4 regions of the Bacillus sp. EB106-04-04-XG123 genome follow, and region 4 is predicted to be linked to each of the others. Evidence: riboswitches for the same ligand, from Rfam matches in the RefSeq annotation. Region 4 holds a riboswitch; each other region holds the start of a gene.
The links. A riboswitch is a leader RNA that binds a small molecule or an ion and turns the genes downstream of it on or off. The one in region 4 is predicted to bind S-adenosylmethionine.

Region 1 (7,847 bases), on a different contig from region 4:
GCATCTTCTTTGGAAATTCCACGGCTCATGAGGTAGTACAATTGAATTGGATCGACACGTCCAACAGAAGCAGCGTGCCCTGCTGTCACATCATCTTCATCAATTAATAGAATTGGGTTTGCGTCACCGCGTGCTTTCTCACTCAGCATGAGGACACGTGATTCCTGCTCTGCATTTGACTTTGTTGCGCCATGCTCGATTTTGCCAATTCCGTTAAAGATAGAGGATGCTTGATCCTTCATCACACCATGCTTCAAGATATACCCTTCAGAGTTTTTACCGAAGTGGATGATGCTTGTTGTGAAGTTTTCAGTTTGGTTTCCTCGGCCGACAACAACTGATTTCGTATCACCGAATGTACCGTCGCCCATCAGTTTTGTGATGTTTTCAGACACGACATCTCCATCATTCATCAGGCCAAGCGCCCATTCGATTTTACTGTCACGGCCATTTGCCATACCGCGTCTGTTCACATATACTGTGACACCTTCTGCAAGGTTATCTACAGCGCCGTATGTGACGCGGGCGTTTGCGCCTGTGAATACTTCAGAAACGATATTGAAGATTGCTTCTTCTGGTTTTGCTGTACTGATGTAGTTTTCTACATATGTCACAGCACTATGATCGTCTGCTACGACGATGACATGGTTGAACAATGTCGTTTCGTCATTTTCATGAAGATAAACAGCTTGAATTGGTGCTTCAAGCTCAACGTTTTTCGGAACATACAGGAAAGCTCCGCCATTGACTAAAGCAGCGTGTAAAGCTGTTAGTTTATGCTCATCCACTTTCACTGCATCTGTCATGAAGTATTGTTTCACTAAATCTCCATGCTCACGAATCGCTGTATGAAGATCAGTGAAGATTACACCTTTGTCTTTCGCTTCAGCTGAAAGAGACAAATAGGCCGGCGTTTGATCACGCTGAATGTAAACTGTCTTATCTGTGTCCTCTAAATCAATAAGAGATTTCACTTCTTCTGGAAGCTCTTCTAATGATCCAAATGGTGCACTTTCGACTGTATGCTGTTTGAAATTCGTTAAATTCCATTTTGAAATATTCGTTTTGTCAGGCTTTGGCATTGGGAGGTCTTCTGCTTTTTCAAGAGCCTGTAAGCGAAGGGAGCTCATCCATGCCGGTTCCTGATGCTTCTCGGAGAAGCTTTTGACATAATCTTGATCTACTGATAATTTCGTTTCTAATGTCATCAATAATCCTCCTAACGCTTACGCTTCTTGACCAACAGTTTCGTCTTCAATTCCTAACTCTTTTTTAATCCAATCATAGCCTTCTGCTTCTAGACGCTGCGCGAGTTCTGGTCCGCCAGATTTCACGATACGACCTTGCATCATAACATGAACGTGATCTGGTGTGATGTAGTTCAGTAGACGCTGATAGTGAGTGATCATTAAGCAGCCAAAGCTTTCGCCGCGCATTTTGTTAATTCCTTTAGAAACAACTTTCAGGGCATCGATATCAAGACCAGAATCGATTTCGTCAAGGATGGCGATCTTTGGTTCAATCATCATTAATTGAAGAATTTCGTTGCGTTTTTTCTCCCCGCCTGAGAAACCTTCGTTTAAGTAGCGCTGTGCCATATCTGGGTCCATTTCAAGGAACTCCATGTTTTCGTCCATTTTGCGGATGAATTTCATAAGAGAGATTTCATCGCCTTCTTCTCTGCGTGCGTTAATAGCAGAACGAAGGAAGTCAGCATTTGTGACACCGCTGATTTCAGATGGGTATTGCATCGCAAGGAAAAGACCAGCTTGAGCGCGCTCATCTACTTCCATTTCAAGGACATCTTCGCCATCAAGCAAGATGCTGCCTTTTGTTACTTCATATTTAGGGTGACCCATAATTGCAGCAGATAAAGTAGATTTACCTGTTCCGTTTGGTCCCATTACTGCGTGGAATTCTCCACCTTTTATCTCGAGGTTTACACCCTTTAAGATTTCTTTCCCTTCAATCTCAACGTGCAAGTCCTTAATTGTTAATGTCGAAGCAGTCATATATCGATACCTCCAAAATAATCATTATTCTCAATTTATTCTCATTCTAATTTTATAACAAATTAAAACTGAATACAACACATTCACGATAAGCGTGAGAGGATGCTCTCAAAATTCTAACAAAAAAAGCAGGTAGATAAAAGGATTTATGTCGAAAAGACTGTTTTCATAAAGAAAGGGCGGGAAACTGTTCTCCCCGCCCCTCAGCTATTATTAGCCTCTTATATTCATTTTTGCGAGCTGTCTTTTCTCATCTCGATAGGACTGCTCTCGTTTATATTCCACTTTCATCCTTAAGTCATGGTCTCTTTCGTACTCTGCATAGCTCATGCCATGAGCTTGATGCATGGCCTTTTCCATCTCGGCGGTATAATCCAATCCCAGTGTACTATGGTCCGAACAAATAATAAACCATTCCCTTCCTTGAGTGTAGCTTTATTGTAGCAAACGTATGCGGCTTCACTCAAAAGGGATATGACGCTCTATGACGGCATATTTTCTCACACATTCGGATGAGAAGTACTCAACTCCTTGATATGGAAAAATACCTTGTTTTCCTTCTTTTAATGCGTCTGTCCTCCAAATTCATCAATACATTGCTGAACGACAGTGATTCCTTGGCTTAGTGCTGCCCCGCCGCCAAAAGCTGCCGCCACGCTCACAACCTCTAGCAGATTCTCTTCTGTCGCCCCTTGATCGAGCGCTCCCTTTGTATGATAAATCATGCAGTATTCATCCTGCGCATGAATACTGATGCCGAGGGCAATCATTTGTTTTTCCTTTTGCGTTAATGAATCGCTTTGAAAGCACTGCTCCGTAAATTCATTAAATTTCTTTCCAAACACCGGCATTTTCTTCTGGAATTCACCCATTGCGGTTTTATAATCAGTCAGTGATTGCTGCATGGATCCGCTCATATGCTGTTCATTCATTTTGATTCCATCCCTTCAGGTCATTTGTACGTTTTTATTATGAGCGAGATTTGAAAAAATACACAAAAAACCTCGCTTTGAGGAAAGCGAGGTTGAAATTTGTTATTCAGATACAGGCAATACTGCACCGTCATATTTTTTGTCGATGAATTCTTTGATTTTATCAGAGTGAAGAACTTCCATTAATGCCTTGATCTTATCTGATTTTTCGTCACCTTTGCGAACCGCAACGATGTTTGCATATGGGTTGTTCTTTGTTTGCTCAAGTTCGATTGAATCTTTTTTCGGATTCAATTTATTTTGGATCGCATAGTTGACGTTGATAAATACAGCATCGCCTTCACTGTTTTCATAAGCTTTCGCAGTTAATTCAGGCGCGATTTTTTTGAATTTTAGGTTCTTTGGGTTTTCTTTAATGTTCTTTACTGTTGCGTTGATTGTATCAACCTTTGGATCAAGCTTGATGACACCAGCATTTTGCAGAAGGGCAAGCATACGGCCTTGTTCAGCTACGTTGTTTGTCATGATGATTGTGCCGCCGTTTGGAATATCTTTTACTGATTTGTATTTCTTAGAGTAGATACCGAAAGGCTCAAGGTGAACCGCACCAGCACTCACTAGGTTATAATCTTTGTTTGATTTATTTTCTTCGTTTAAGTAAGGGATATGTTGGAAAAAGTTCGCATCCACTTCTTTTTCAGCTAACGCTTTGTTGTACATTTTATAATCGCTAAGCACTTTCACTTTTAAATCGTAGCCTTTTTCTTTTAGAAGTGGTTTTGCTTCTTCAAGAATTTCGGCATGCGGCGTTTTTGATGCGGCAACCGTAATGGTTTTGCTTTCACTTGCGTTATTAGATGAACCGCACGCAGCTAAAATACCTGCAAATGCTAGAAATAGTGCACTTAAAATCAATTTCTTCATGAATAAATCCTCCCTTAACGTTTATCAATTTTATTTGTAATCAAATCACCGATTATTTGAATAATAAAGACGATGATCAGAATAAACACAGTGGCTACAAGTGTGACATCTGTATTACCAGATTGGTACCCTTCCACATAGGCGAGGTCACCAAGTCCGCCTGCTCCAATTGCACCTGCAATCGCAGTAGAGCCAATTAGAGCAATCGCTGTTACGGTAATACCTGAAATAAGGGCTGGCAATGATTCTGGCAGCAATACTTTGAAAATGATTGTCGACGTTTTCGCTCCCATTGATCGTGCTGCTTCAATGACTCCTTTGTCTACCTCACGCAGTGCAATTTCGACAAGACGTGCATAGAATGGAGCTGACCCTATGACAAGGGCAGGGAGTGCTGCATTTGGGCCAAGAATCGTGCCCATAATGAGTTTTGTAAATCCTAATAATAGAATGATTAGAATGATAAAAGGAATCGATCTGAAAATATTGACGACTGCCCCAATGACGGTGTTAATCGGTTTATTTTCCCAAAGACCGCCTTTACTCGTTAGAAAGAGTAATAGTCCAAGGATAATACCAATGGCAAAGGCAAATGCCAATGAAATCAGTGTCATATACACCGTTTCACCTGTTGCACTCCAGATGACGTCTAAATCAACGTTCGGAAACCATTTCTCAAACATGTGTCATCACCTCGATTTCAACCTGTTTGCTTTGGATATAGGCGATGGCTTTTTCTACCTCAGTCTCTTCTCCATTAATGTGGATAAAGAGTGTTCCAAACGCGCCTTCCTGCGTTTGAGAAATCTTCCCTTGAAGGATGTTCACATCGACATGAAACGATCGAATGATTTCTGTGATCAGTGGCTGCTCGGCAGAATCACCGATAAAGGACAACCGTACGACCTGACCTTCTTTTACTCGCTCTAGGACGTGCTCGATTGTTTCTTTCGCTTCCTCTGGTTCCGCAAGCTGTTTCACAAATCGCTTCGTCATTTCTTCCTTCGGCTGTCTGAAGACGCGCAATACTTCGCCTTCTTCGACAATACGTCCATTTTCCATGACTGCGACGCGATGACAAATTTTGCGAATGACGTGCATTTCATGTGTAATGAGCACAATCGTGAGCCCTAATCGTTTATTGATATCCGCCAAAAGCTCAAGGATCGAATCGGTCGTTTGCGGATCTAGCGCAGATGTCGCTTCGTCACATAGAAGAACCTTTGGATCATTCGCTAATGCCCTCGCAATGCCGACACGCTGTTTTTGCCCGCCGCTAAGCTGAGACGGATACGCATTTTCTTTTCCTTCTAAACCGACCAATTTAATCAGTTCATTCGCACGTTCTCTCCGTTTTGATGTCGGTACCCCTGCGATCTCAAGCGGGAACATAATATTTTGTCTCACCGTTCTTGACCAAAGTAGGTTAAAGTGCTGGAAGATCATGCTGATTTCTTGTCTTGCTTTCCGAAGTTTCGCATTCGATACTTCATTGATCCGGTTGCCTGCCACTTCAACAATTCCTTCTGTTGGCAGCTCCAGACCGTTTAATAGGCGAATAAGCGAGCTTTTTCCTGCACCACTATACCCGATAATTCCGAATATTTCACCTTTATCAATATTCAAGTTGACGTCTTTTACGGCATCAACATTTCCGCTTTTTGAATGATACGTTTTTGATACATTCTGTAAATGAATCACAGTCTGATCACCTGCTTTCTTGCTGAATCTATAGGTTTCCATCACATACGTTATTTATTCTTCTTTCTGTCATGACTCTAGCCTGACGCCAGGTCAGTAAAAAAGACCTAACTGCAACGCAAGCAGAAAGGCCTTTTATGTCAATTACGCCTTTCTCTCATCTTTCAAAGCGCTGCGGCTTTGAGTGAATTGGCACCAATTTCAGCTATGCTGACGGTTGCCGGGTTTCATAGGGCACGTCCCTCCACCTCTCTTAATAAGAGAAAATATGTTGTTTTATGTGATGTTCATGTTTTTACTAACGTAGAATATCATGCTATCTGAGATATGTCAACGCTGTAAATCGCTAATTTCCAAGTAAACAACTACGTTATCATTTTTCGAAAAAAACCGTTCGTCAGCCAAAGCACTGCCTCTAGTCTAAGGAGCGCACGGAATGACCCTTTGACTTTGACTTGTCCTCTGCTGATTAACTGCTGTAAGGACATATCTCCATCTAATAATTGTAGAATCTCTTTCCTCTCACCATAAAAGATGAGATCCGATAACTCAATTGCAGGTAGTTTCTTCACTTCACCACGTTCATCCACAATCAATGTACAAGAGTCAGTTTCCGCCTCAAATGTAATCTTCAAGGATGATGATGAGAGCAGCGGTTTTAATAGTAAACGCTGCCCTGTGTTACCATGGGCTTTCACATTTTCCACATGTATAACCTCCCTGTCATTTGGTTATACATAACATTTCTCTACAAACATCTTCTTGTCCTTTATAAATAACTCGACAAATTTTCAAATGAATTTCTTGAAATATGACAAAAAACCGCTTTATTTAGCGGTTTCAATCATTTCATGAAGATATGGAACAGAGTGAAAGGCATAGCCTTTTTGCACCAATTCTCCTTTTTTAAACAGTAGAAAGCAAGGAACACTCTCGATCTCAAATGCTTTTGCAAAGCCTGGTGAATAGTTTAAATTGTTTTCGTAAAATGGCACATCCGGCTGCATGGCGTCTACGACTGCCAGCATTTTCTTTGCCAGCTGGCATGTTCCACAAAACGGTGTATATAAGTATAAAAGAAATAAATCGTCCTCTATCTCTTTGAATTCGTGTTCTTCAATCTCTTTCATATACGTCCACCCTCATAAATATTTCGAATGAACATCAATGTTTGCAGCTAATAGGATAGATGCAATGTGGGCTGACGGTGAAGCGGCCACTTCGCGGTACGTTCTGTCGACAAAAAGATGAAGTGCTTCAGGGAATTCTTTTCGAAATTGCTTCCGCAGTTTGTCGCCTGCATCGTCACTGTCTGCTAATATGTAAACGTCTTTCCCCAATAAATCGTCCACAAGCTGGTCCAGCTTCGATGTACTGATCGTGCCATTGGTGCAAATGATGGTAACAGGTTCACTTATGACTTCTTTCAGCTTTTGTTTGTCTGTTTTACCTTCTACAATGATGACCTTTTCTATCTCGACATTCATCACGATCACCCGGCCCTTTTGACGTTGATTCACTTCTTCCTTAGATTACAATCTTTCATCCAGGTTGTAAAGATTGGGCGCCTCGTCATCAAAAAGACTGCAGTTTTTGTTCACTGCAGTCTCCTCTGTGATTAGCACCACCCATTTTCATCGTCACAGTCTACATATTTTTCTGTCCCATCGGTCAATGTATCCGTTAGACGATAAAAACGATTTTGATCATAGGAATATCCCGATTTCAGCTCATATTGGTTTTCACTAATCATTGTGCCAATCTCTTCATTTTGATGATAAAGCACCATGCCGCTTTCTTTGAATCGTCCAGTGACATGCTCTGTTATATCCACCTGTTCTTTTTGAAAAGACAAATTGGACACCCCCCATAAAGGTAGAGTGTCCAATTTCACATGAATTAGTCTTCTTTTGTCATTTCTTCATATTGCTCAGCAGTCATTAAGTTCTCGATTTCAGTTGCATCAGCTGGTTCTACAACGATCATCCATGCTTTTTCATATGGAGAGTCGTTGACGAATTCTGGGCTGTCATCCAGCTCATCGTTCACTTCGACGATTGTGCCATTGATCGGTGCATAAAGTTCAGAAACTGTTTTCACTGATTCTACACTTCCGAAAGGCTCGTCCGCTGTGATTTTGTCTCCTACTTCAGGAAGCTCAACGAACACGATATCGCCAAGCTCAGATTGAGCAAAATGCGTAATACCGATACGCACCTTATCTCCTTCTACTTTGACCCATTCATGTTCTTCTGAATAACGTAAATCTTTTGGTGTG
Region 2 (7,847 bases), 240 kb from region 4:
AAGCGTCTGCTTCAGACCATTTAATTTTTTGGTCAGTGTCTCAGCATTTTTCAAGATCCGGATTTTTGCCATATCGATTCCATCATTGCTTAAGTCATAGACAACATGTCCGCTTTTAATTTGATTGTTCTTGACGACCTGTTCGCTGAATTGATAAACCACTTCATCGACTTTTTTCACCATAGATGAAATGACCGCTTTTTCCGCAGTATAATACTGATCGCTGTCAACACCAATGGCATATTTGCCTTGCGATTGCGCTTCTTTTAATACACCAACACCTGAATAACCGGCTGCAGCATATAAAACGTCTGCTTTCTTTTTGATCATATCTTTGGCTATTTTACCGCCCTTGCCTGCATCACTAAATGTACCGGCATAGGTAGATAAGATTTTGATTTTGGGATTGACTGATTTGGCGCCTTTTTGAAACCCTTTTTCAAAACGATGAATGACGTCTGCATCAACACCGCCAACAAATCCAATGACATCGCTTTTTGTTGTCATCGCAGCAAGTGCACCTGCTAAATAGCTGCCTTCCTCTTCTTTAAACGTCACAGAAGTCACATTTTTCAGCTCAGATACGGCATCAATCAGAAGGAACTGCTTCTTCGGATATTTTTTCGCGACTTTTTCTAGGTCTTCTTGCATACTAAAACCTACACCGATAATGAGATCATTACCATCTTTTACGAGTTCTGTCAGCCCTTTTTCATATGTATCAGTTTCTGCAATTTCTCTATAATCAAATTCAATGCCAAGCTCATCACGTGCTTTTTCTAATCCTTTAAATGATGAATCGTTAAATGATTGATCACCAAGACCATCATCTGTGAGCATAACGCCAATATGCTTCGCAGTTGATTTTGGCGCCCCCTCCTGTTGATTACCGCATGCGGCGAGCACCATAAGCATAGCTGCCATCAGAAGCAATGAAATCTTCACTTTCATCCAAAAACACACTCCTTTTATCATCCTTACTCCTTTTTTATCGGATTTGAGGGGCGTTGTTTCAATGATATAGTGAAGGTTTTCATGACTTTTTTCATAGAAAAAATCCATTATTTAAGACAAAAATAAAAAAGTGAGCAAATGCTCACTTTTAGATCATTGACAAAGGGCTAAAATGAACTTTATTTTAGAACTTTGTCTTCTTTTCAGCGTGACCTGAAAACCTTTGCAGCCCTAGGAAGGACGAGTACCGGAGCGGAGCGAATTTGACATTCGTGAGCACCGGCACGCAGGACTGACACCGAATGCGAGGGTTTGTCTGCACGCTGAAGTGAGCAAATGCTCACTTTTTCTCGTATGTCCAGCCTTCTTTTTGATAAACGAGATCATTTTTCATCAGATGACCTAGTGCTCGTTTAAAGGCTGCTTTGCTCATTTGAAATCTTTCGCGGATATCCTCTGGATCACTTTTGTCTCCGTAAGGCATGGCGCCGTTTCTTGTTCTCATATAGGTTAAAATTTCTTCTGCATCGACAGATAATGCATCCTGTTTTCTAGGAAGCAGAGAAACGTTCACGGTTCCATCCTCTTTCACTGCAATAACTCGTCCCGTAACGGTCGATCCTAGTCTTGGCTCTTCTTTTCGTTCCGTGCGGTGAATAAACCCTCGCACGCCTGTATCTGTCAGCATAAAAGAACCTGTCGCAATTAAACGATAGATTGTTCCAGTAATTTCTTTGTTCATTAAGGTTTCTGGTGCCTCAGTAAACAATTCACTGATCACGTCTTCTGTGGCTGGTTTTGCGAACATTCTGCCGTAACTTGTGACTTTCAGCATACAGTAGAGTTTGTCTCCTTTTTTCGGCCATGCTTCCTCAAATGGCGGGAGGTGTTCTGTTGCTACAAGTGCATCCTTTGACAGTCCAACATCGACAAATGCGCCCATGTCTTCTACCACGTCTACAACTTCTACCCAGCCGTATGTATGTGCGTTAATTGTAGGGATTTTCATTGTGGCAGCTAGTCTTTCTTCATGATCTACATATAAATAGACCTCTACTTCATCTCGGTCATCAAGATCCTCTGTCATTTCACTGCGGTGCAGGAGGACCGAATCTTCACCATCTGTCAAAAAGTAGCCGTATTCCATTTCGTTCTCTATTTGCAAGGTCAGTTGCTCACCTGGTCTCATGTTCTCTTCCTTCCTATCTGCCCATAAAAGAGCGTTCGTTCATCTTTTGATTCACTTTATTCTACTATACTTCTCCCCGCATGAACATCTCTAGTTCTGTTAGCTAAAGTGGACAAACTGAACACGATTTATACCGCAGCCGGCTGAACTCTTTGCCTCATCTCTTCGATAAAGTTTCTTCTTCGCCTATTGGCATGATAAAATAGACGCAATATCAATACTTGGAGGTCATGTGTGATGGCAAAAGAAAGCTCATTTGACATTGTATCGAAAGTCGAACTGCCTGAGGTGCAAAACGCTGTTCAAGCAGCGCTGAAAGAAATTAAAAACCGTTATGATTTTAAAGGAAGTAAAAGTGACATTTCTCTCGAAAAAGAAGAACTTGTTCTCATTTCTGATGATGACTTCAAGCTTGAGCAGCTAAAAGATGTACTTGTGACAAAGCTTATCAAACGAAATGTACCAACTAAAAATATCGATTACGGAAAAACCGAGCATGCTCTTGGCGGTACAGTACGCCAGCGTGCGAAGCTGATCAGCGGGATTGATCAAGACAACGCTAAAAAGATCAACGCACTCATCAAGCAGTCTGGCATCAAAGTGAAATCACAATTTCAGGATGACCAAGTGCGTGTGACAGGGAAAAATAAAGATGATTTACAAGAGGTGATTTCTCTTATGCGTAAGGCTGATTTGCCGATCGATGTCCAATTTATAAATTTTCGATAAATTTCAAATTTTCCATTGATTATTTTTGCATTTTTCGTTACAGTTGATGGAAGTTCAATTCATTGACATGTTCATATTGCTTTCTTATCAAGAGAGGCAGAGGGACTGGCCCTGTGAAGCCTCAGCAACCGGTGTAGTAGAAATATATTTTCTATGACCAAGGTGCTAAATCCAGCAAGCAACTGCTTGGAAGATAAGGAGAAGAATTACGATACAGCCAAAAAGTCTTCTTCTTATCAGAAGGCTTTTTTTGTTACATAGAAATAAGGAGGAATACAATGGGCCTATTACAAGACTTACAAAATCGCGTACTGATAGCTGATGGAGCGATGGGAACACTTTTATACTCTTACGGCATTGACCGCTGTTTTGAAGAATTAAATTTATCGAAAGAGGATGAAGTGAAACGCGTACACGAAGCATATGTGCAGGCAGGCGCTGACATCATCCAAACGAACACATACGGTGCGAATTATATTAAACTATCCCGCTACGGCTTAGAGGAAGAAACGAAACGCATCAATACAAAAGCGGTACAAATTGCAAAAGCAGCCGCTGGCTCTGCCTATGTTCTCGGAACAATTGGCGGCATTCGAACGTTTAACAAAAATGCCTACTCTATAGAAGAAATCAAACGAAGCTTTAGAGAGCAGCTGTACATCCTATTAAATGAAGAGCCTGACGGATTATTGCTTGAAACGTATTATGACATAGAAGAAGCGAAGGCTGTTCTCCAAATTGCTCGCAAAGAAACGACTCTCCCGATTGTCATGAATGTCTCTATGCATGAACAAGGCGTTTTGCAGGATGGTACCCCGCTGAAGGATGGTTTATCTGAGTTATCATCTCTTGGTGCAGATGTCGTCGGCATCAACTGCAGGCTGGGCCCTTATCACATGATTCAGGCACTCGAAGGTGTTCCACTTTTAGAAAATTCGCATTTATCAGTCTATCCTAACAGCAGTCTCCCCTCTCTTGAAGAAGGCAGACTCGTCTATGATACAGATAACGATTATTTCCGAAAAAGTGCACTTGAATTTAGAAATCAGGGTGCACGCATTATCGGCGGCTGCTGTGGAACAACACCTCAGCATATTAGCGCAATGGCTGAAGCGGTCAAAGGTTTAGCACCGATCACTGAAAAAGAAGTGAAAGTGTTAAAAGAAGAAATCATTTCCATCCAAGATCAGCGCACTGAACCAGGTCTTGATGAGCTGGCTGTGAAAAAACGATCGATTATCGTAGAGCTCGATCCACCGAAGAAGCTGAACTTCGAAAGATTTCTCGTCGCTGCAAATGAATTAAAGAATGCTGGCATTGATGCGTTAACGTTAGCCGATAATTCTCTTGCAACTCCGCGCATTAGCAATGTCGCTTGCGGCGCATTATTAAAGCAGCAGCTTGATATGCGTTCTCTTGTTCATATCACATGCCGCGACCGTAATTTGATTGGGCTACAATCCCATTTAATGGGGCTCGACACTCTTGGATTAACCGATATTTTAGCGATCACAGGCGATCCATCTAAAATTGGAGACTTCCCAGGTGCAACATCTGTGTATGATTTAACCTCCTTTGATTTGATTCGTCTCATCAAGCAATTTAATGAAGGCCTTTCTTTCTCAGGAAAGCCTCTTGGCAAAAAGACCAATTTTTCAGTGGCTGGCGCGTTTAACCCAAATGTGCGTCATATAGATAAAGCGGTCAAACGTCTTGAGAAAAAAATCGAATACGGCGCTGATTATTTTATTTCACAGCCTGTTTATTCTGAAGAACAGCTTGTGAAAATTCATGAGGAAAGCCGCCACTTGGATAAACCTATTTACATCGGCATTATGCCGTTAACAAGCAGCCGAAATGCAGAGTTTATTCATCACGAAATTCCCGGCATCAAATTATCTGATTCTATTCGTGACATTATGGCTAAGGCTGGCGAGGATAAAGAAAAGCAGCGAGCAGAAGGTTTAGCGATTGCCCGCTCTTTATTAGATACAGCCTGCGAATTGTTTAATGGCATTTATTTAATTACTCCTTTCCTTCGATCAGATTTAACAGCAGAACTGACCACCTACATCCATCAGAAAGAAAAGGAGTCTAACATCCATGTCAACTATCACTGAACAGCTCAAAAAACGCATCCTCGTCCTTGATGGTGCAATGGGCACAATGATTCAAAACGCCAACCTGACAGCAGAGGACTTTGGCGGAGAAGAGTATGAGGGCTGTAACGAGTATTTGAATGTGACAGCCCCTCACATCATCCGTGCGATCCATAGGGAATACCTCGAAGCAAGTGCCGATCTCATTGAAACAAATACGTTCGGCGCGACAAAGCTCGTCCTTGATGAATATGGGCTTGGCCACCTTGCCTATGAACTCAATGTTCGAGCTGCACAGCTGGCAAAGGCTGAAGCAGACCGTTTCTCCACACCGGATAAGCCACGTTTTGTTGTAGGCGCAATGGGCCCAACAACGAAAACATTATCTGTAACAGGCGGCACAACCTTCAGTGAGCTCGTCAGAAACTATGAAGAACAGGCCCGCGCTCTAATTGACGGAAAGTGTGATGCCCTTCTTTTAGAAACAAGCCAAGACATGCTGAATGTAAAAGCTGGTTTCAAAGGAATTCAGGAAGCCTTTCAGAAGGCAGGCATTCAATTACCACTCATGGTATCAGGAACGATTGAACCGATGGGCACCACCCTTGCTGGTCAGGATATCGAAGCCTTTTATATCTCTCTTGAGCATATGAAACCCATCAGTGTGGGCCTGAACTGTGCGACTGGTCCAGAATTTATGACAGACCACATCCGCACGCTCTCCTCCATCGCAAAGTCAGCGGTGAGCTGCTATCCGAATGCTGGTCTCCCAGATGAAGAAGGCCAATATCATGAATCCCCTGCTTCTCTTGCTAAAAAAATCGCCGCCTTTGCTAAGGAAGGCTGGTTAAATATTGTCGGCGGCTGCTGTGGAACGACACCTGCACATATTCAAGCATTGTCAGATGAAGTACGCACGATTCAGCCGCGTCATATCACTCGAGAATCACCGCAGCATACCGTATCAGGAATTGAGCCTCTTATTTATGAGGATTCAATGCGTCCTCTTTTTGTAGGCGAACGGACCAATGTCATTGGTTCTCGCAAATTCAAACGGCTCATTGCGGAACAAAAGTTTGAAGAAGCAGCAGAAATTGCTCGTGCTCAGGTGAAAAATGGCGCTCACGTCGTTGATGTGTGTCTCGCCGATCCAGACCGTGATGAGGCAGCAGACATGGAAGGCTTTTTACAAGAAGCCATGAAAAAGGTGAAAGCCCCTTTTGTCATTGATTCAACGGATAAACACGTGATCGAAAAGGCACTCACCTATTCTCAAGGGAAAGCCATCATCAATTCTATTAATCTTGAGGATGGCGTGGAACGTTTTGAAGAGATTCTTCCTCTTGTGAAGCTATATGGCGGTGCACTTGTTGTTGGCACAATTGATGAAATAGGAATGGCTGTGACCGCAGAACGAAAGCTTGAAATTGCTATACGTTCGCATGATTTGTTAACGAAGGAATATGGAATTCCTGCAAGTGACATCATTTTTGATCCGCTTGTCTTTCCCGTAGGCACTGGAGACGAGCAATATATTGGCGCCGCTGAAGAAACGATCAAAGGCATTAAAATGATCAAGGAAACCCTGCCTGAGTGCCTCACCATTTTAGGCATCAGCAACGTATCTTTCGGACTTCCGCCTGTAGGCAGAGAAATCTTAAATGCCGTCTATTTATATCATTGCGTGCAAGCAGGGCTTGATTATGCCATTGTGAATACAGAAAAGCTTGAACGCTTCGCTTCCATTCCAAAGGAAGAAATCAAACTAGCTGAAACCTTACTTTATGAAACAAATGACCAAACACTGGCTGAATTCACCCAATTTTACCGCGGCAAAAAGAAAACGGAGAAAAAACCAAAGGTCTCCTTATCACTTGATGAAAGGCTGGCGCTCTACGTCGTCGAAGGAACGAAAGAAGGTCTCATCGATGATTTATCCCTTGCTTTGGAGCAATATGAATCGCCGCTTCATATTATCAATGGTCCGTTAATGCAGGGAATGGCTGAGGTTGGTCGTCTTTTTAATCAAAACGAACTGATTGTCGCCGAGGTGCTTCAATCAGCAGAGGTCATGAAAGCATCTGTTTCGTTCCTTGAGCAATATATGGAAAAGCAGCATGCCAGCGGGAAAGGAAAGATTCTTCTTGCGACCGTAAAAGGAGATGTCCATGATATCGGGAAAAACCTTGTCGACATCATTTTGAGCAATAACGGCTTTCAAGTAGTCGACCTCGGCATCAAGGTGACACCTCAAACATTGGTTGAAGCTGTGCAAAAGGAAAAACCAGATATGATCGGATTATCAGGCTTACTTGTAAAGTCCGCACAGCAAATGGTATTAACCGCTCAGGATTTACAAAAGGCCAATATTTCTGTTCCTATTTTGGTCGGCGGTGCTGCCCTGTCTCGCAAATTTACGAAAATGAAAATTTCGCCTCATTATGATGGACCTGTTCTTTATGCAAAAGATGCCATGGACGGTCTGTCATTAGCTAATGAGTTAAAAGTGAATCCACTGCAATTTCAAACAAAGCCCGAAGAGGAGCCAGTGGCACCTTTCAAGGAGAAAGAAGGAAAGCAGCCGAAAGCTGTCATTGAATTACTAGAAAAACGCGCAGCCCTTCCTCAGGCACCGGTATTTACGCCAGAAGATACCGCACGCCATTATGTGAGGGACATCGATTTGCATCATATTATGCCTTATGTGAATGAACAAATGCTCATTGGTCATCATCTCGGCTTAAAGGGAAAGGTCAAAACCTTATTAGCTGAACAGCATCCAAAAGCATTGGAATTAAAACAGCTTGTCACAGATCTTCTAAACGAAGGCAGAGAGAAAAACTGGTTTGCGCCAGCATTTGTGTATCAATTCTTCC
Region 3 (7,847 bases), 120 kb from region 4:
TCATCAAGCCCTTCATTCATTATGGCTTTTCGAATGTATTGCTCCTTTTGCCAGTCAAACTTGATCAGATGCTGGCCGTTCCATTTGTTTGCGTCATCGTGAAGCAGCATTTTATAAAAAAGACTGTGGAAGGTGCCTGTCACCACTTGGCTGGCTTGTGAAGGATGAAGTTGGTATTGCTTGCGCAGTCTTTCTTTCATCTCACTGCTCGCTTTTGTAGTAAAAGTTACGAGTAAAATATGGTGAGCAGGAATATGATGATGGGACATGAGATAAGCCGCTCTAGCCGTCAGGACTCTTGTTTTTCCGCTGCCGGCACCAGCCAGCACAAGCATCGGACCATCTAAATGTGTGACAGCTTGAAGCTGCGGTGTGCTAAAGGTGATATGCGGGAAGAGGTCGATCGTATGAACTTGTTCATTTTCTTCTAAATGTAAGGCGTCGCTAAATTGAATCGACTTTGGTTCCTGCCAGTCATATGATTCGCTAGTTTGCGAGATGATCTGTTTGCCGGTTGGAAAACGGAAGCCGCCAAGTTCTTTATAGGAAGCCTTTTCCTCCTGTTCAGCCGTTTGATTATGATCTGCTTGTTCTTCAGCTTGTTCACAAATCTCTTGCTGAGACATGTGCTGATGAATAAAGGCAGGTTCATCATGTATATTTAATCTAAAAAAGACCGGTTGTCCGCAATATGGGCAGAATAATTGTCCTTTTTTTCCCTCGTCATGGAGGAATTGATAATGTTCTCTCGAATACGTATGTAATGAGATCGTTCGATCATGTCGTCGTGCGCATTTCAAAGCTAGTCCTCCAATAGTCAATCAATCTTAAAATGAAACACATCTAATCATATCAAATGAGGCGTGTTTCAAACAGTCATAATTAGGGAATAGTAGAGTAAGAGAGAAGCAAAGGAGGCGTTCTTGATGGGATATATAGCCCCGATTCAGCCGGATCTGTATTTTCAATATATCAATCGTCCAGCTCCTCAGGATAAAGAAGACTACGCGAAAGTAACAAAGGTTACTCGCACCTTTCATGACAAGATTTACAGAGAGCTGGAGAAAAAAGAGGACTTAGTGACAGAAGCGGAAACGAAAGTACAGCAAAAAAAGCGGGAACGCTTTGTACGAGATATGTTTATGGAGGAAGGAAAAGGCGTTCATATCAATACGTATATATAAATGATTGCGCTTTCTTCCATTGGCGAACGATAATGAAAAAGAAAAAGCCAGGGCATTTTGAATGCTCTGGCTTTTCTTTTGGTCAAACAGACAGTGTTTTTGTCATTTTGACATGGGTGATTCCCGCTTCTTCAAACGGTTCAGAAACCGCTTTGTAGCCTTTCTTTTCGTAGAAAGGAAGCGCATGGACTTGGGCATGCATCACCGCTTCTTTTGCTCCATTAGCAATTGCTTCTGTTTCTAGCGCCTCTAATAGCTTGAGGCCAAGGCCGAAGGAGCGCGCCTCTTTTAACACACAAATTCTTTCTAGCTTTGCCTTTGATCCCTCAATGATCCGCAGTCTAGCGGCCGCCTGAGGCTTTTTGTCATCATTGTAAATGACAAAATGGGTGGCTTTGTCCTCTAGTTCATCTATTTCGATCTCTACTGGAACTTCTTGTTCTTTGACGAATACTTCTTTTCGAACGTAATATGCATCTTCTCGTTGTGTTTGTTCTGTTGCGATGACTGTTTTCAAATGTCTTTAACCCTCTTCTCCTAAAATAAATGTTTCATAGACGGTCCAAGATCCGTTTTCTAATTGATATAAAAGGTGGAAGCGATCCACTGTTTCTTCATGGTCAATCTTTCTCAGCTTTAATGTACCAAGTACGTCTGAATGCTCATCATCTGATAGTTTTTGAGCCACTGTGACATGCGGAACAAAGGCATATTCAGGTGTACCAGCCAGTGGCTCTGCGTACAATCTTTCATTGAGCGCCATGATGTCCTCGTTCGGTTCTACTTTCATATAAATGACGTTGTTTACAGGAGCGAATGAACTGAATTTTTTAATACGTAACGTAATAGGAGAAGCATTTTTTGCATAATCTCTTAACGTTGAGACGACCTCAGCCGCTTCTAGATCCGTTAATTCAAAAGGTGTTCTTAATGTTAAATGAGGCGGTATGAGTGCATAGTTCGGATCATAACGCTTCCGGTAAGAGTTCGCAATATCTTGCAATTTTTTTGATGGAAATATAACAACTCCGTATTTCATCATGTTCCCTCCTGAATAAGAAAGTATTTATTATTATTTATTATAACAAAATTCAGTTGATTAACGAATATGGGAGCATTCTTTTTAACGAAGGCGCAATGAGCGGCTGCCAATACGTCCATTTATGATCCCCTTCGAATGTCTCAAATAAATAATCCGCTCCAGATTGTTCAAGAAGGGCCTTTAAATCATCATTCGGCTGAACAAAATCAAGCACCTGGCCATCTGTTGTTTTCACAGCGGTTTCCTCCAGCCCAATTTGATGGATAATCGCATAATGAGAAAGGGCTGTCGACTGTTTGACGGCTTCTAGAACCGACTCGTCAACATAAGGGGACTGCAAAATCAGCCCGCCAAATAAAGAAGGATAATCAATGGCTGTCATGAGGGAAATCGTCGCACCCAGTGAATCACCAATAAACGTACGTCCTGATCCAATTTGATAGGTTGGATAGTGTTCATCAATATAAGGAACCAGTTCATTAGCTAAAAAGCGTTTATACGCTTCAAACTGTGTGCCGTCTGGATGATACGTGTTCCGTCTTTCCGTAACATTTTCATAAGGGACACCAATGATAATCGAGCGTTCCATTTCTTTGTTCTGCATCAATTCTTCTGCCTGTCTGCCTATTTTGCCTAGGCGGAAATAATCATGACCATCCTGGGCAATGATGACATGATATGTATAAAGGGGGGAGTAATTGACTGGCAAATAGATCAAAATGGTCATGTCCGCCCCAAGTTCTTTTGACTGTAAGGTTTCTTCTTGAATGATTCCTGTTTTCTTCACCATAATCCATTCCTCCAGCTAACCAAATTCATCATAAAGTGAAACGTTTCCATTCATTGTAACACGAAAAACAGCGTTGTTCCTATATGCTAACATGCAATCAAACCGTATAACATCGATTCTGTTATAAAATACAGAAAATTTTAATTAATCATGACATTTCCCCTTGAAAAATGAGATTTAATGGGTTACAGTATTAAGAATTAGAACAGACAGACAACACATTCTTATCGTGAGAGGTGGAGGGACTGGCCCTTTGAAACCTCAGCAACCGGTATGCATCACTTCATGTGATGTACCAAGGTGCTAAATCCAGCAAGCAGCTTTTTTGCTTGGAAGATAAGAGGAAGCGATTAAACCCCTTCTTCTTATGAAGAAGGGGTTTTCTGTTTTGAAATCAGATTTTTACTTAGGATGGTGTCAAATGACAGAACATGTGGAAACGAAATTAGCGCAGATTGGAAACCGTAGCGAAGAGGTGACTGGCACTGTCAGTCCTCCCGTTTACCTTTCGACAGCATACAGACATAGAGGTATAGGGGAATCTACAGGATTTGATTATATTCGAACGAAAAACCCAACAAGACAGCTCGTAGAGGATGCAATTGCTTCACTCGAAGAAGGGACGGCCGGTTTTGCCTTCAGTTCGGGAATGGCTGCGATTCAAACGATCATGGCTCTATTTGAAAGCGGAGATGAACTCATCGTCTCATCAGACCTATATGGCGGTACATACCGTTTGTTTGAAAACGAATGGAAAAAGTACGGCTTACGTTTTCTTTATGATGATTTTGCAGATGAAGACTGTTTACGCTCTAAAATTACGCCAAACACAAAAGCGGTCTTTATTGAAACACCGACAAACCCATTGATGCAGGAAGCAGATATTCAAAAAATAGCGAAGATTGCAAAAGAGCATGGCGCTTTGGTGATTGTCGATAACACCTTTTACACACCAGTCTTGCAAAAGCCAATTACGCTTGGAGCAGACATTGTCATTCATAGCGCAACCAAATATTTAGGCGGACATAATGATGTTCTTGCAGGGCTTGTGGTGACAAAAGGAGAGCAGCTGTCTGAAGAAATGTTCCAGCATCAAAACGCGATTGGAGCGGTTCTATCACCATTTGACTCATGGCTTTTAATGAGAGGAATGAAAACACTGGCTCTTAGAATGCGCCAGCACGAGGCAAATGCGAAGGAGCTGGCACAGTTTTTAGAAAAGCAGCCAGAAATTCAAGATGTCCTTTATCCAGGAAAGGGAGGCATGCTGTCATTCCGAGTAGCTAAAGAGGACTGGGTCAATCCATTTTTAAAGCAGCTAAAAACGATTTGTTTTGCTGAAAGCCTTGGCGGAGTCGAAAGCTTCATTACGTATCCTGCAACGCAAACACACATGGATATCCCAGAAGAGATTCGCATTGCAAACGGTGTATGTAACAAGCTGCTCCGTTTCTCTGTTGGCATCGAGCATGTAGATGACCTGAAAGCAGACCTGAAACAGGCACTATCACAAGTTAAAGAGGAGGTACACGTCAAATGACCACACACGATTGGACACTCGAAACACAACTCGTTCATAATGCGTTTAAAACAGACCGTTCAACAGGTGCAGTCAGTGTACCGATTCAGCATGCATCCACCTTTCATCAAAGCAGCTTCGATGAATTTGGCCAATATGACTACTCGAGATCGGGGACTCCGACACGTCAAGCATTAGAGGATACGATTGCGGCGCTGGAAGGAGGAACGAGAGGGCTTGCCTTTGCATCAGGCATGGCAGCCATTTCAACTGCTTTTCTTCTATTATCTAAGGGAGATCACGTGCTTGTCACAAGAGATGTGTATGGCGGGACTTTCCGAATGATCACTCAAGTTCTGTCGAGATTTGGAATTGAGCATACCTTTGTGGATATGACGGATTTGAATGAAGTCAAAAGAGGTATTCAATCGAATACAAAGGTCATTTACATGGAAACACCGTCAAATCCAACACTAGGTATTACAGATATTGAAGGTGTCGTACAGCTTGCGAAAGAGCATGACTGTTTGACTTTCTTAGATAATACGTTTTTAACGCCTGCCCTTCAGCGTCCGCTGGACCTTGGTGTGGATGTTGTTCTGCATAGTGCAACGAAATTTTTAAGCGGCCACAGTGATGTGCTGTCAGGCTTAGCTGTGGTGAAAGATGAGAAGCTGGGAGACGAACTCTATTCACTGCAAAACTCCTTCGGTGCGGTCCTTGGTGTGCAGGATTGCTGGCTCGTGTTAAGAGGGTTAAAAACCCTTCAAGTCAGATTAGAAAAAGCTAGTCAAACGGCCTTCGAGCTAGCTTCATTTCTTAAAGAACATCCTGCGGTCAAAAAAGTATACTATCCAGGCTTAGATGATCACCCGGGTGCAGATATTCAGCGAAAGCAAGCGAGCGGAGCAGGGGCTGTTCTCTCATTTGAACTAGAAAACCAAGCGGCAGTCAAAGAATTAGTGGATGCCGTCACATTACCTGTATTCGCCGTCAGCCTCGGCGCCGTCGAATCCATTCTGTCGTATCCAGCCAAAATGTCACATGCGGCTATGCCAAAAGAAGAAAGAGAAAAAAGAGGGATTACAGATGGGCTGCTTCGTTTAAGTGTAGGTGTCGAAAACGGAGAAGACCTCAAACGTGACTTCAAACAAGCACTCGATCAACTAAAGCCTGTTCTTGTGAACCAATCATAAAGAAGGAGAGAAAAAAGCCGGCACAGCCGCCGGCTTTTTGACCTTTTTTAAACAAAACCATTGACGCTTTATTATTATGGTTATATAATAGAGACTGTCAGTAACAGAAAGCCCAGAACTGATACATAACCCGATTCCGTAGCTCAGCTGGGAGAGCGCTACCTTGACAGGGTAGAGGTCGCTGGTTCGAGCCCAGTCGGAATCATCGTTGAAACCCTTGCTTAGCAAGGGTTTTTTGTTTTTCTGACAGCGAATATTTGTTCTGTTTATTTTGATTGGGGACGAATTGGGGACGAACTTTATCCGCCAGATTGTTTCTCAATATTTTTAGGATCAAAATGATTAAAGTGTTCTGCAGTGTTAAATTCTAATTTATTTGTGACATGACCATAAATATCTGACGTTGTTTTAGCACTAGCATGTCCGGCTCTTTTCTGAATAGCATTTATGCTCTCACCTGCCTCTATAAGGAGAGCGACCATTTTGCAAGAATCCTCCGAAATGTAATACGGACTTTAAATATTTTCATTTATAATTCTCTATTTGTCTATACTTTTCATATCGCTGTTGTATAAGCTCTTCTGAGGATAATGGTATCAATTTTTTTAGAGATGATTCGATGACAGATTCAATCATTTGTGCCTGTGATTTGATATCATTTTGTGCTCCACCTTTCATTTCAGGAATGATTTCATCAATAATTCCTAAATGTTTTAAATCTTTTGCTGAAATTTTCATATGTTCAGCAGCTTCTGGAGCATACTTAGCGTCCTTCCATAGGATAGATGCTGCTCCTTCTGGCGAAATTACTGAGTACCATGAATACTCTAACATATGGATATGGTTACCGACACTAATGCCAAGAGCTCCACCACTTGATGCCTCTCCAATTACAATACAAACAATTGGCACTTTAAGTGTAGCCATTTCCAATAGATTTCGAGCTATCGCTTCAGAAATTCCACGTTCTTCAGACCCTTTCCCTGGATAGGCGCCTATTGTATCAATAAATGTAATAATAGGGCGATTAAATTTATCAGCTTGTTTCATCAGTCTTAGCGCTTTTCTATATCCTTCTGGATGTGACATTCCAAAATTTCTTTCTATATTTTCCTTTGTACTTCTACCTCTTTGATGACCTATAACCGTAACGGGCATTCCTTTAAATTTTGCAATACCACCTATCATTGCTTTATCATCACCATATAATCGATCACCATGAAGTTCGAAAAAATTTGTAAACAATAAAGGTATATAATCCAATGTCGTGGGCCGGTTACGTAGCCTTGCAATTTGAACTCGTTGAAAAGCTGTAAGATTAGAATAAACTTCATCTTGCATTTTATTTAAACGTTTTTCTAATAAATGAATTTCTGACGATAAATCTACATTATTTTCTTTCATCATTTTCTTTAATTCATCAAATTTCTCTTTTAGTTCAATAATAGGACGTTCAAAATCCAAACTCATTTTATCCTCCAAAGGTTATGATTTACCTCACTCTAATCAAAAGACTTAGAAATAGAATCATTAAATAATTCAAAACCATCCACAACTATTTTTTGTTCTGATTCTGATAAATTATTAAGGATACGTTGATAAAATGTAAGGGATTGTTCTCTTAAGCGATTAACAGTAATGTGCCCTTTTTCTGTGAGGTGCAGAAAAAGTTCTCTTCTATTTTTTTCATTTACTTCACGATAAACAAGCCCCATTTTTACTAACTTATCTACCAACCTACTTACAGTTGAAGTCTCTAATCTAAGTTTATTGGATAGTTGCCAAACAGTTAGTTTTTCCATCTCTAGTTCCTCTAACGCCATCATTTGAGAAGTTGGTAGAGGTTTTTCAAATGGTCCATTCGGCAAATTTTGAGATTCGAAAACCCCAGTTAATATAATCATTTTCTTAATATCTGTTCTTAGTTTTAAGGCATCTTCTCTTTTCAAAAGGTCAACCTCCTACAATTCATGCATCATACATCAATTGTATTATACATCAATATGATTTTTTCACAAGCTTAACATAAGCCAATATGACAACATGGACGAGATATTTCTTCTTGTTAAATGTGTCTAATTTGTGAATTTAACAAATTCCACAAACTAAAATATAT
Region 4 (7,847 bases):
TAATGCAAAGAAGCTGAATGTAGCACCAAATGCAAGCAAATACCATGCCATTCGTTTCATCGCCGCAATCATTCCTTCATCTCCTAGAGAAGCATACGACTTTGAGCCAAATAAGAAGGAATAATCAAATTCATAGAAGTAGCAAAACAGGAAGACAGCCATTAATACAAAAAGTGCTGCCAGTTTTCCTTTGCTTGTACGAATGAATTCAAAATGCTGCTTTTTTAGATAGAATCCAGCTAAAAACATAGGCAAAAAGACAAACGTACGTGATAAGCTGAGTGTATTGCTGATGCTGTCCACATAACCGACAAGTAATGCAATCGATAAACTGACGATCATCGCCCAGTGGAACGGCAGTTTTGAAAAAGGAATGAGCAGCAAATTCCAAAAGAATAAACTAATTAAAAACCATAAGGACCATTGCGGATCAATTGGATTTAAATTGGCCATGCTTTGATCCTGTAATAGGTAATAGTAAACCGAATAGATCACCTGAAAGATTAAATATGGGATGATCAGCTTAACGGCGACTTTTTTCATAAAGCCCGGTTTTCTAAACCCTTTTGCAAAAAAGCCAGAAACTAAAATAAAGGCGGGCATGTGAAAGGTATAAATAAACTTGTATAAATAGAGCATCCAGTCATTATCGTGAATGAATGATCGTAACAAATGACCAAAAACAACTAGAAAAATCAGAAGGAATTTCGCATTATCAAAATAACTATCTCGTGAAGATGCCATAACATCACCTTTCCTGCTCGATTTCAAACATAAATGTTCTAAGTGCACTGTTCCCTTATTTGCCCCATTCTAAAATACATTTTCGCTTAATTCGCTATTTGATGTGAAATTGTAGAACGGTTGTAAAAGAAGCGTAAGAAAAGTGAATTGTTATACAATCCTGTCATCCAAATGAAATAAATGAGACAGTCTTCGTGTAAAAAGTTAACTTTTTTTATGAGTCGAATGAAGGAACAATGAAAATATTGTAGAAATATTGTAGAGGAATGAGGCTGGAAAAGGAGTGTAAGAGAATGACTGAAACGCTCGATGGCAATAGATTAACCCCTGCAGGAGATATCAGAAAATTAGAAAAAGAGAACGAATATTTGCGAACTGAGTTGATGCAGCAAAAAATGCTGTTAAATAAGACGCTAGATGCCATTTTTATATTTGATCAACACCTCAACATCATCCAAGCCAACGAAGCAACATGCAGGCTTGTTCAGACACCGAAAGAAGACCTCCTCAATAAATCCGTTCTAGATTTCCTATACGGCATCCCGAAAGATAAAGTTGAATGCTCACTCGATCTATTTTTTCGAAAAGGTACGTTAAAAAGAGAAATCTCCATTCAGCTGGAAAATGGCGAAACAAAATACATTGAATTTGTCGCAGAGCATGACACGATGAATCAGCAATATATAGTGGTCATGCGAGACATTTCTTCAAAGAAAATATTAGAACGAGAACGCTCCATGAATGAGCAGCTGTTCAAAGATTTGTTTGACCGAGCCATTGACGGGATGGTCATATTTGATCAGGATGGCTGCATGATTGATGCGAATCATTCTTTTTGTCAGAGCTTTGAACTGCAAAAGACGGATTTAACCGATCGCTATTTACATGAATTTGTCGAAGGCGATAATCTTCCAGCTTTGCAGCATCTTTTAACGTCACTTAAAGAAACAGGGAAAGCAAAAGGGGAGCTTCCTGTTACCCTTCAATCTGGCCAGCAAAAATTATTCGAACTCACCATTACATCAAATGTGATGAGTGGTTTTTATATGTCCATCATGCGGGATATTACAGAAAAAAGGCTAATGGAAGAGAAGCTGTTAAAAAGTGAAGAACGCTTTAGAGAAATTTTCGAAAATGCAATGGATGCCATCATTATATGGGCGGACGATGGAGAGATTGTGAGAGCCAATGAATCAGCCTGCCGAATTTTTGAATTACCGATGCACTCGCTGATTGGCAAAAAGCTCACCGACTTTCTCGTCAAATCTGATAAGAGATATAGACCAACAAGAAGACGTTATATCCGCAATCATGAAATAAGGGAAGAGCTATTGTTCAAAATGGCAAATGGGCAGTATAAAGAGCTTGAGTTTACATCAAAGTATGCGGTATTAGAAGGACAGCACTTAACCATTTTACGTAATGTAAGTGATCGAAAAAGAATGGAGCAGGAGCTGCGCGAAAGTGAGCTCAAATTCCGTAAAGTATTTAATGGGTCAATGGACGGCATTGTTCTTTTTGATAATCAATACCGAATCATTGAAGTCAATCCATCTGCAAGCGAGCTGCTTCAATTGAAGGACGATCATTTAACAGAAATGAATCTTTTCCACATCCTTGCCCCTTATCAAATTGAAAATTTGGCTCAACCAGCCGAGGCGATGTCATTAGATGAAATGGACAATGAGGTTCCATTTGTACTGAACCATCCAGATCAGCGTATACTGGAATTCTCTTTTAAACGCAACATTATCCATAATATGAATTTGGCGATCTTTAGAGATGTGACAGAGCGGAAGGAACTAGAAGAGCGGGTGAGAAAATCAGATACCCTTCATGTGGTCGGAGAGCTTGCTGCTGGAATTGCTCATGAAATTAGAAACCCGATGACAGCCTTAAAAGGATTCATTCAGCTGTTAAAAGGAAATATAGAAGGGGAGTATTCGCTCTATTTTAATGTCATCACATCAGAGCTGAAAAGAATTGAATCCATCATCACCGAATTTTTGATTTTAGCGAAACCGCAAGCCATTGTATATGAAGAGAAAAATGTGGTGCAAATTGTGAAGGATACGATGGATCTCCTGCACGCACAAGCGAATCTTGGCAATGTTCAAATGCATCTCAATGTGCTGGACGAGATACCACTGATATATTGTGAACAAAACCAATTAAAGCAGGTCTTTATTAACATTTTAAAAAATGCAATTGAAGTCATGCCGCGCAAAGGAAATGTCTATGTGAGCATTCAGCGAAAGGGCGAGGAGCATATTGTCATTTCCTTGCGTGATGAAGGCTGCGGAATGGCGGAGGATAAGCTAAAGCGTCTAGGTGAGCCTTTTTATACAACGAAAGAAAGAGGAACTGGACTTGGGTTAATGGTTAGTTATAAAATTATTGAAGAGCATCAAGGAACCATTGAGGTAGAAAGTGAGGAAGGCGTAGGAACCGTCTTCCATCTCACGCTTCCACTAAGGCAGCAGAAACAAGAAGGAGAGCAGTAACGTGTATTATACCGTCTATCACGCACCCATCGGGGCATTATACATACTAGAAAAGGACGGTGCCATCATCGAGGTGATGTTTGATGATGAGCCGTTTTTAGCAAAAAAGCAGGCAATGAATCTAAACCAAGCAGATACGCCTGTCTTACAAGAAGCGAAAAAGCAGCTAGATGAATATTTCAAGGGAGAGCGTCAAGTATTCGATCTCCCGCTCAAGCAAACAGGTTCTCCGTTCCAAGAGCAGGTGTGGGGAGCATTGTCGACCATTCCATATGGTGAATCAAAAAGCTATGCAGACATTGCAGAAGCGATAGGCAATCCCAAGGCTGTAAGAGCCATCGGACAAGCTAACAGACGAAATGCATTACCTATTTTTATTCCGTGTCACAGGGTGATTGGAAAAGACCGGTCTCTGACGGGCTATGCAGGATCGAAGACAGACATGAAAGCGGTCCTCCTTGAATTAGAAGGCATCCCATTTGTTCAAAAATAAATCGATTGACCTGTTCCGAATTTTTCCTAAGCGACATATCCTTTTATTAAGCTAAAAAAGTTGGTTGAGGGAAAAAGGAGGGCGCTGGCATGTTTTGGGGCAAAAAAGGTAAAATGTATGCCGTTACGTCACTATGTGTCAAAATGAACGTCTTGACGGAAGAACAGAAAAAAGAAATCTTAACAAAAACGAATCAAGAAACAAAAAAGCGCGGTGCTCTTAAATGACAAGAACACGGCGCTTTTTTACGATCATTGGGAGATGCTTTCGGCGAAAAGAGCATCAATCTCTTCTGCATAGTTCGATGTGATAATTCCCTTTTCTGTAATGATGCCTGAAATAAGATGATGAGGAGTGACATCAAAGGCGGGATTGAATACTTGAACATCGGGCGGTGCAATGGGGACACCGTTTAATTCCTTTACTTCCAGCGGGTCGCGTTCTTCAATTGGAATATCTGACCCGTCACGGGTGGATACATCAAAGGTTGAAAGCGGTGCTGCTACAAAAAACGGAATGTGAAAATGTTTGGCTAGAACGGCAAGACCTAACGTTCCAATCTTATTCGCTGTATCTCCATTACGGGCGATACGGTCAGCTCCAACAATGACAGCAGAAATTTGCTTTTCTTTCATCGTATGGGCGGCCATGTTATCTGTAATGAGTGTCACATCCACGCCGCCTTGCATGAGCTCCCATGTTGTCAGACGAGCGCCTTGAAGAACAGGGCGTGTTTCACATGCATAAATGTGAAGGTCAAGATTTTTCTTTTTGGCTAAATAAAAAGGAGCAAGGGCTGTTCCGTACCGGCTCGTTGCGATGGAGCCTGCATTACAAATGGTCATGATACGGTCACCTGATTTAAAGAGCTGGAGTGCATTTTGACCGATTTGTCTGCATGTTTCTTCATCTTCAATTTGAATTTGAATGGCTTCATGGACAAGATCAGTTTTAGCTGCATTCACTGATGCTGCACGCTGAATGCGCTGCAGCAGCCGGTCTAATGCCCAGGCGAGGTTCACAGCGGTTGGACGAGCACTGTTTAAATATTCTTTGATTCGAATCACTTCTTGTTTAAAAACATCGATTTCTTCTGTCTCAATGGCTTGCGCACTAAGTGCCAGTCCAAATGCTGCTGTAATGCCAATCGCAGGCGCTCCGCGTACTTTTAATGTCACAATTGCATCATACACATCTTCTTTCGTATATAAATGCTCAAAGACGGTTTCGGCCGGTAATTTTTGCTGATTTAAAATGTGAATACGGTTTTCTTCCCATTCGACAGAACGGGGGACTTCAAATTCTTTTGACAAAACCCGTCACTCCTTTACAGATGGCTGGAATAATGCGACGAGGTCAGACGCTGTTTCCACTGCATGATATTGTTTGATAAATGTTTTTCCAAGTGTCAGTGCTGCTTTTTTCTGCTGAATCCGTCTAGTTGGAGATGGAATCGCATCAAGATCAGCGGCATGAGCAAGACCAATTGTTCGGCGGACAAGCTCACAGCCGGCAAAGCCTGTCGCTTCTTTTAAAATCCGGTCAAACGTTGTTTCTAAAAAGCTGTCCGATACACTAAATGCTTCAATGCTGTCCTCTTTCCAAGCTTTTGTGAACACTTCTTTGAATGTTGACCATACATTGACGACATGGTCAAAAAGGTGCTGCTGCTCGTGTTCATTCTCGCGAGATAAAGCATTCAGGAACAGATTGGCGATAAAGTGGCCGATATCGAATCCAAAGGGACCGTAAAACGCGAATTCTGGATCAATGATTTTCGTTTCAGTCTCATTTGCAAAAATACTGCCTGTATGAAGATCTCCATGAACCAATGTTTCAGCTGATGTCAGGAAGATACGCTTCAATTCTGCTGCTTTGGCTTGCAGCTCAAGATCTGCCCAAAGCGCTTCTGCTGATTCTCTTAATTCTTCTTCGAAGTCATTTGTTTCACTATCAAAGAAAGGGTCTGTGAAGACGAGTTTTTCTGTGATATCACACAGGTCAGGGTTCGTAAATTGCTTCACAAATTGTTTTTTGATTTTAGGATTTGTCGCAAAGTCAGATGTGTAAAAAAGTGTTTTTCCTAAAAATTCTCCAACATGATCAGATAAATGCGGATATTGTTTTCCGGCAATTAGCCCTTTTCTGACGATTTCTAAGTGTGAGAGATCCTCCATGGCTGTCACTGCAAGAGCTGTATCCGAGTAATAGACCGCTGGTACGAGATGCGGCGCATATTCTGACTGTTTGATCAGGGCAGCACTTTCAATTCTTGCCCGGTCTAATGTAAGAGGCCAGCTCTCACCAACCACCTTTGCATAAGGCAGCGCCTGCTTGATGATCAATCCTTTTTCTTGTTTGTGATCATAAATATGAAAGACGTAATTTAAATTCCCGTCGCCGATTTCAGTACAAGTCAAATGACTGCTTTCTTGGATTAAGCCAAGTCTAATTGCGAGTGCAACTGCCGAGCTTTCTGTTAGTTCTTCATATGATGCCGTAAGTGTAACCAATTGCTTCCCCTCCAAATCATATAAAAAAGCCTCTTTCTCCTGAGAGAAAGAGGCTTGATGGTGTGTATGCTCAAAGCCTCTCTTATCTCTCAGCACATGCGTCTGATGGAATTAGCACCGTGCCCTATAAGACAATTGTCTTGGCGCGTTACTTGCTGCGCCCCACTTCACAGTGGTATTAACGGTCGGTTGCTGTTGGGGTCAAAAGGCCAAATCCCTCGCCCAACTCTCGATAAGAGAAATCAATATGTAATTGTTTCGTGTCTGTTTGCATTTCTTAATTCAAGATATTATCAGAGCTGCGCTTTACATGTCAATCTTTTTTCAAAATTGCTTTACAATTCATAAAACAATCCATTACAGTGATTGTATTGTTACGTAACTTGAATAGAAGGTGAAGAAATGGAATTCCAGCAATCAGATGTGTTGAAACAATTACCGAAACAATTTTTTGCGTCCCTTGTCCAAAAGGTGCAGAAAAAAGTGCAGGAAGGGGCAGATATCATTAATTTGGGGCAGGGAAATCCTGATCAGCCAACTCCTCCCCACATTGTAAAAGCCATGCAGGAAGCGGTAGCAAAACCTGAAAATCATCAATACTCCTCATTCCGTGGAACAGCGAAATTAAAAAAGGCCGCTGCCGCTTTTTATGAAAGAGAATATGGCGTTACGCTTGATCCAAAGACGGAAATTGCGATTTTATTTGGCGGGAAAGCAGGGCTTGTTGAGCTGCCTCAATGTCTGCTGAATCCGGGTGATACGCTTCTCGTCCCTGACCCAGGTTATCCTGATTATTGGTCAGGTGCTGTACTTGCTGGAGCTCATATGGTGACCATGCCACTTCTTGAAAAAAATGATTTTTTACCTGACTACGATTTGCTGCCTGAGGATGATAAGAAAAAGGCAAAATTAATGTATTTAAATTACCCCAACAATCCGACGGGGGCTACGGCAAGCCGTTCATTTTTTAAAGAAACCGTTACATTTGCGAAAGATCACAAGCTTTGTGTTGTCCATGATTTTGCATATGGCGGCATTGGATTTGATGGGGAAAAGCCGATCAGCTTTCTGCAAGTAGATGGAGCGAAAGAGACGGGAATAGAAATTTACACATTGTCTAAAACGTACAATATGGCAGGGTGGAGAGTAGGATTTGCAGCAGGGAATCCGTCTGTTATTGAAGCGATTGAGCTTTATCAGGATCATTTGTTTGTCTCGTTGTTTAAAGCCACGCAGGATGCAGCAGCGGAAGCCCTATTAAGCGATCAAACATGCGTACGGGTGCAAAATGACCGATATGAGAAAAGGCGGAATGTGTGGATAGCTGCCTGCAAAGAAATTGGCTGGGAAGTCAGTGCACCAAAGGGATCATTTTTTGCTTGGTTAAAGGTGCCAGAAGGATATACATCTGAAGCCTTTTCTGATTTATTATTAGAAAAAGCACATGTTGTTGTAGCGCCAGGTAACGGCTTTGGTGCTCACGGTGAAGGGTACGTGAGAGTAGGGCTTCTTACAAGCGAGGAGCGGTTACAAGAAGCTGCTCAGCGCATCGCTGCCTTGAAGCTGTTTGAAAAAAAGCCATTGACAACATAA

Region 1: linked by a shared signal. The riboswitch ahead of AC3WTB_RS06370 (methionine ABC transporter ATP-binding protein) and the one ahead of mtnK (S-methyl-5-thioribose kinase) in region 4 are both predicted to bind S-adenosylmethionine.
Region 2: linked by a shared signal. The riboswitch ahead of AC3WTB_RS04300 (bifunctional homocysteine S-methyltransferase/methylenetetrahydrofolate reductase) and the one ahead of mtnK (S-methyl-5-thioribose kinase) in region 4 are both predicted to bind S-adenosylmethionine.
Region 3: linked by a shared signal. The riboswitch ahead of AC3WTB_RS03555 (methionine biosynthesis PLP-dependent protein) and the one ahead of mtnK (S-methyl-5-thioribose kinase) in region 4 are both predicted to bind S-adenosylmethionine.

The regions. Positions count from the first base shown of each region.
Region 1 is NZ_JBYTDZ010000002.1:175,556-183,402, forward strand. It holds gene sufD (Fe-S cluster assembly protein SufD) at 1-1,208, opposite strand, end outside; gene sufC (Fe-S cluster assembly ATPase SufC) at 1,227-2,012, opposite strand; gene AC3WTB_RS06350 (YuzK family famiily protein) at 2,226-2,360, opposite strand; gene AC3WTB_RS06355 (carboxymuconolactone decarboxylase family protein) at 2,576-2,944, opposite strand; gene metQ (methionine ABC transporter substrate-binding lipoprotein MetQ) at 3,047-3,868, opposite strand; gene AC3WTB_RS06365 (methionine ABC transporter permease) at 3,883-4,551, opposite strand; gene AC3WTB_RS06370 (methionine ABC transporter ATP-binding protein) at 4,544-5,569, opposite strand; SAM riboswitch class I at 5,724-5,832, opposite strand; gene AC3WTB_RS06375 (SCP2 sterol-binding domain-containing protein) at 5,935-6,276, opposite strand; gene AC3WTB_RS06380 (thioredoxin family protein) at 6,397-6,699, opposite strand; gene AC3WTB_RS06385 (ribonuclease M5) at 6,712-7,056, opposite strand; gene AC3WTB_RS06390 (YusG family protein) at 7,188-7,424, opposite strand; gene gcvH (glycine cleavage system protein GcvH) at 7,469-7,847, opposite strand, start outside.
Region 2 is NZ_JBYTDZ010000001.1:807,291-815,137, forward strand. It holds gene AC3WTB_RS04285 (BMP family lipoprotein) at 1-951, opposite strand, end outside; gene AC3WTB_RS04290 (CvfB family protein) at 1,295-2,143, opposite strand; gene AC3WTB_RS04295 (YajQ family cyclic di-GMP-binding protein) at 2,381-2,872, shown strand; SAM riboswitch class I at 2,954-3,072, shown strand; gene AC3WTB_RS04300 (bifunctional homocysteine S-methyltransferase/methylenetetrahydrofolate reductase) at 3,151-4,992, shown strand; gene metH (methionine synthase) at 4,976-7,847, shown strand, end outside.
Region 3 is NZ_JBYTDZ010000001.1:686,673-694,519, reverse strand. It holds gene AC3WTB_RS03580 (UvrD-helicase domain-containing protein) at 1-800, opposite strand, end outside; gene AC3WTB_RS03575 (hypothetical protein) at 927-1,184, shown strand; gene AC3WTB_RS03570 (GNAT family N-acetyltransferase) at 1,267-1,701, opposite strand; gene AC3WTB_RS03565 (YjcG family protein) at 1,708-2,223, opposite strand; gene AC3WTB_RS03560 (alpha/beta hydrolase) at 2,276-3,016, opposite strand; SAM riboswitch class I at 3,238-3,359, shown strand; gene AC3WTB_RS03555 (methionine biosynthesis PLP-dependent protein) at 3,438-4,556, shown strand; gene metC (cystathionine beta-lyase) at 4,553-5,731, shown strand; tRNA gene AC3WTB_RS03545 (tRNA-Val) at 5,864-5,936, shown strand; gene AC3WTB_RS03540 (hypothetical protein) at 6,031-6,213, opposite strand; gene AC3WTB_RS03535 (acetyl-CoA carboxylase carboxyltransferase subunit alpha) at 6,257-7,201, opposite strand; gene AC3WTB_RS03530 (MarR family winged helix-turn-helix transcriptional regulator) at 7,234-7,680, opposite strand.
Region 4 is NZ_JBYTDZ010000001.1:569,015-576,861, reverse strand. It holds gene AC3WTB_RS02925 (acyltransferase family protein) at 1-744, opposite strand, end outside; gene AC3WTB_RS02920 (PAS domain S-box protein) at 1,038-3,248, shown strand; gene AC3WTB_RS02915 (methylated-DNA--[protein]-cysteine S-methyltransferase) at 3,250-3,741, shown strand; gene AC3WTB_RS02910 (hypothetical protein) at 3,831-3,968, shown strand; gene mtnA (S-methyl-5-thioribose-1-phosphate isomerase) at 3,993-5,054, opposite strand; gene mtnK (S-methyl-5-thioribose kinase) at 5,061-6,254, opposite strand; SAM riboswitch class I at 6,335-6,492, opposite strand; gene AC3WTB_RS02895 (pyridoxal phosphate-dependent aminotransferase) at 6,657-7,847, shown strand.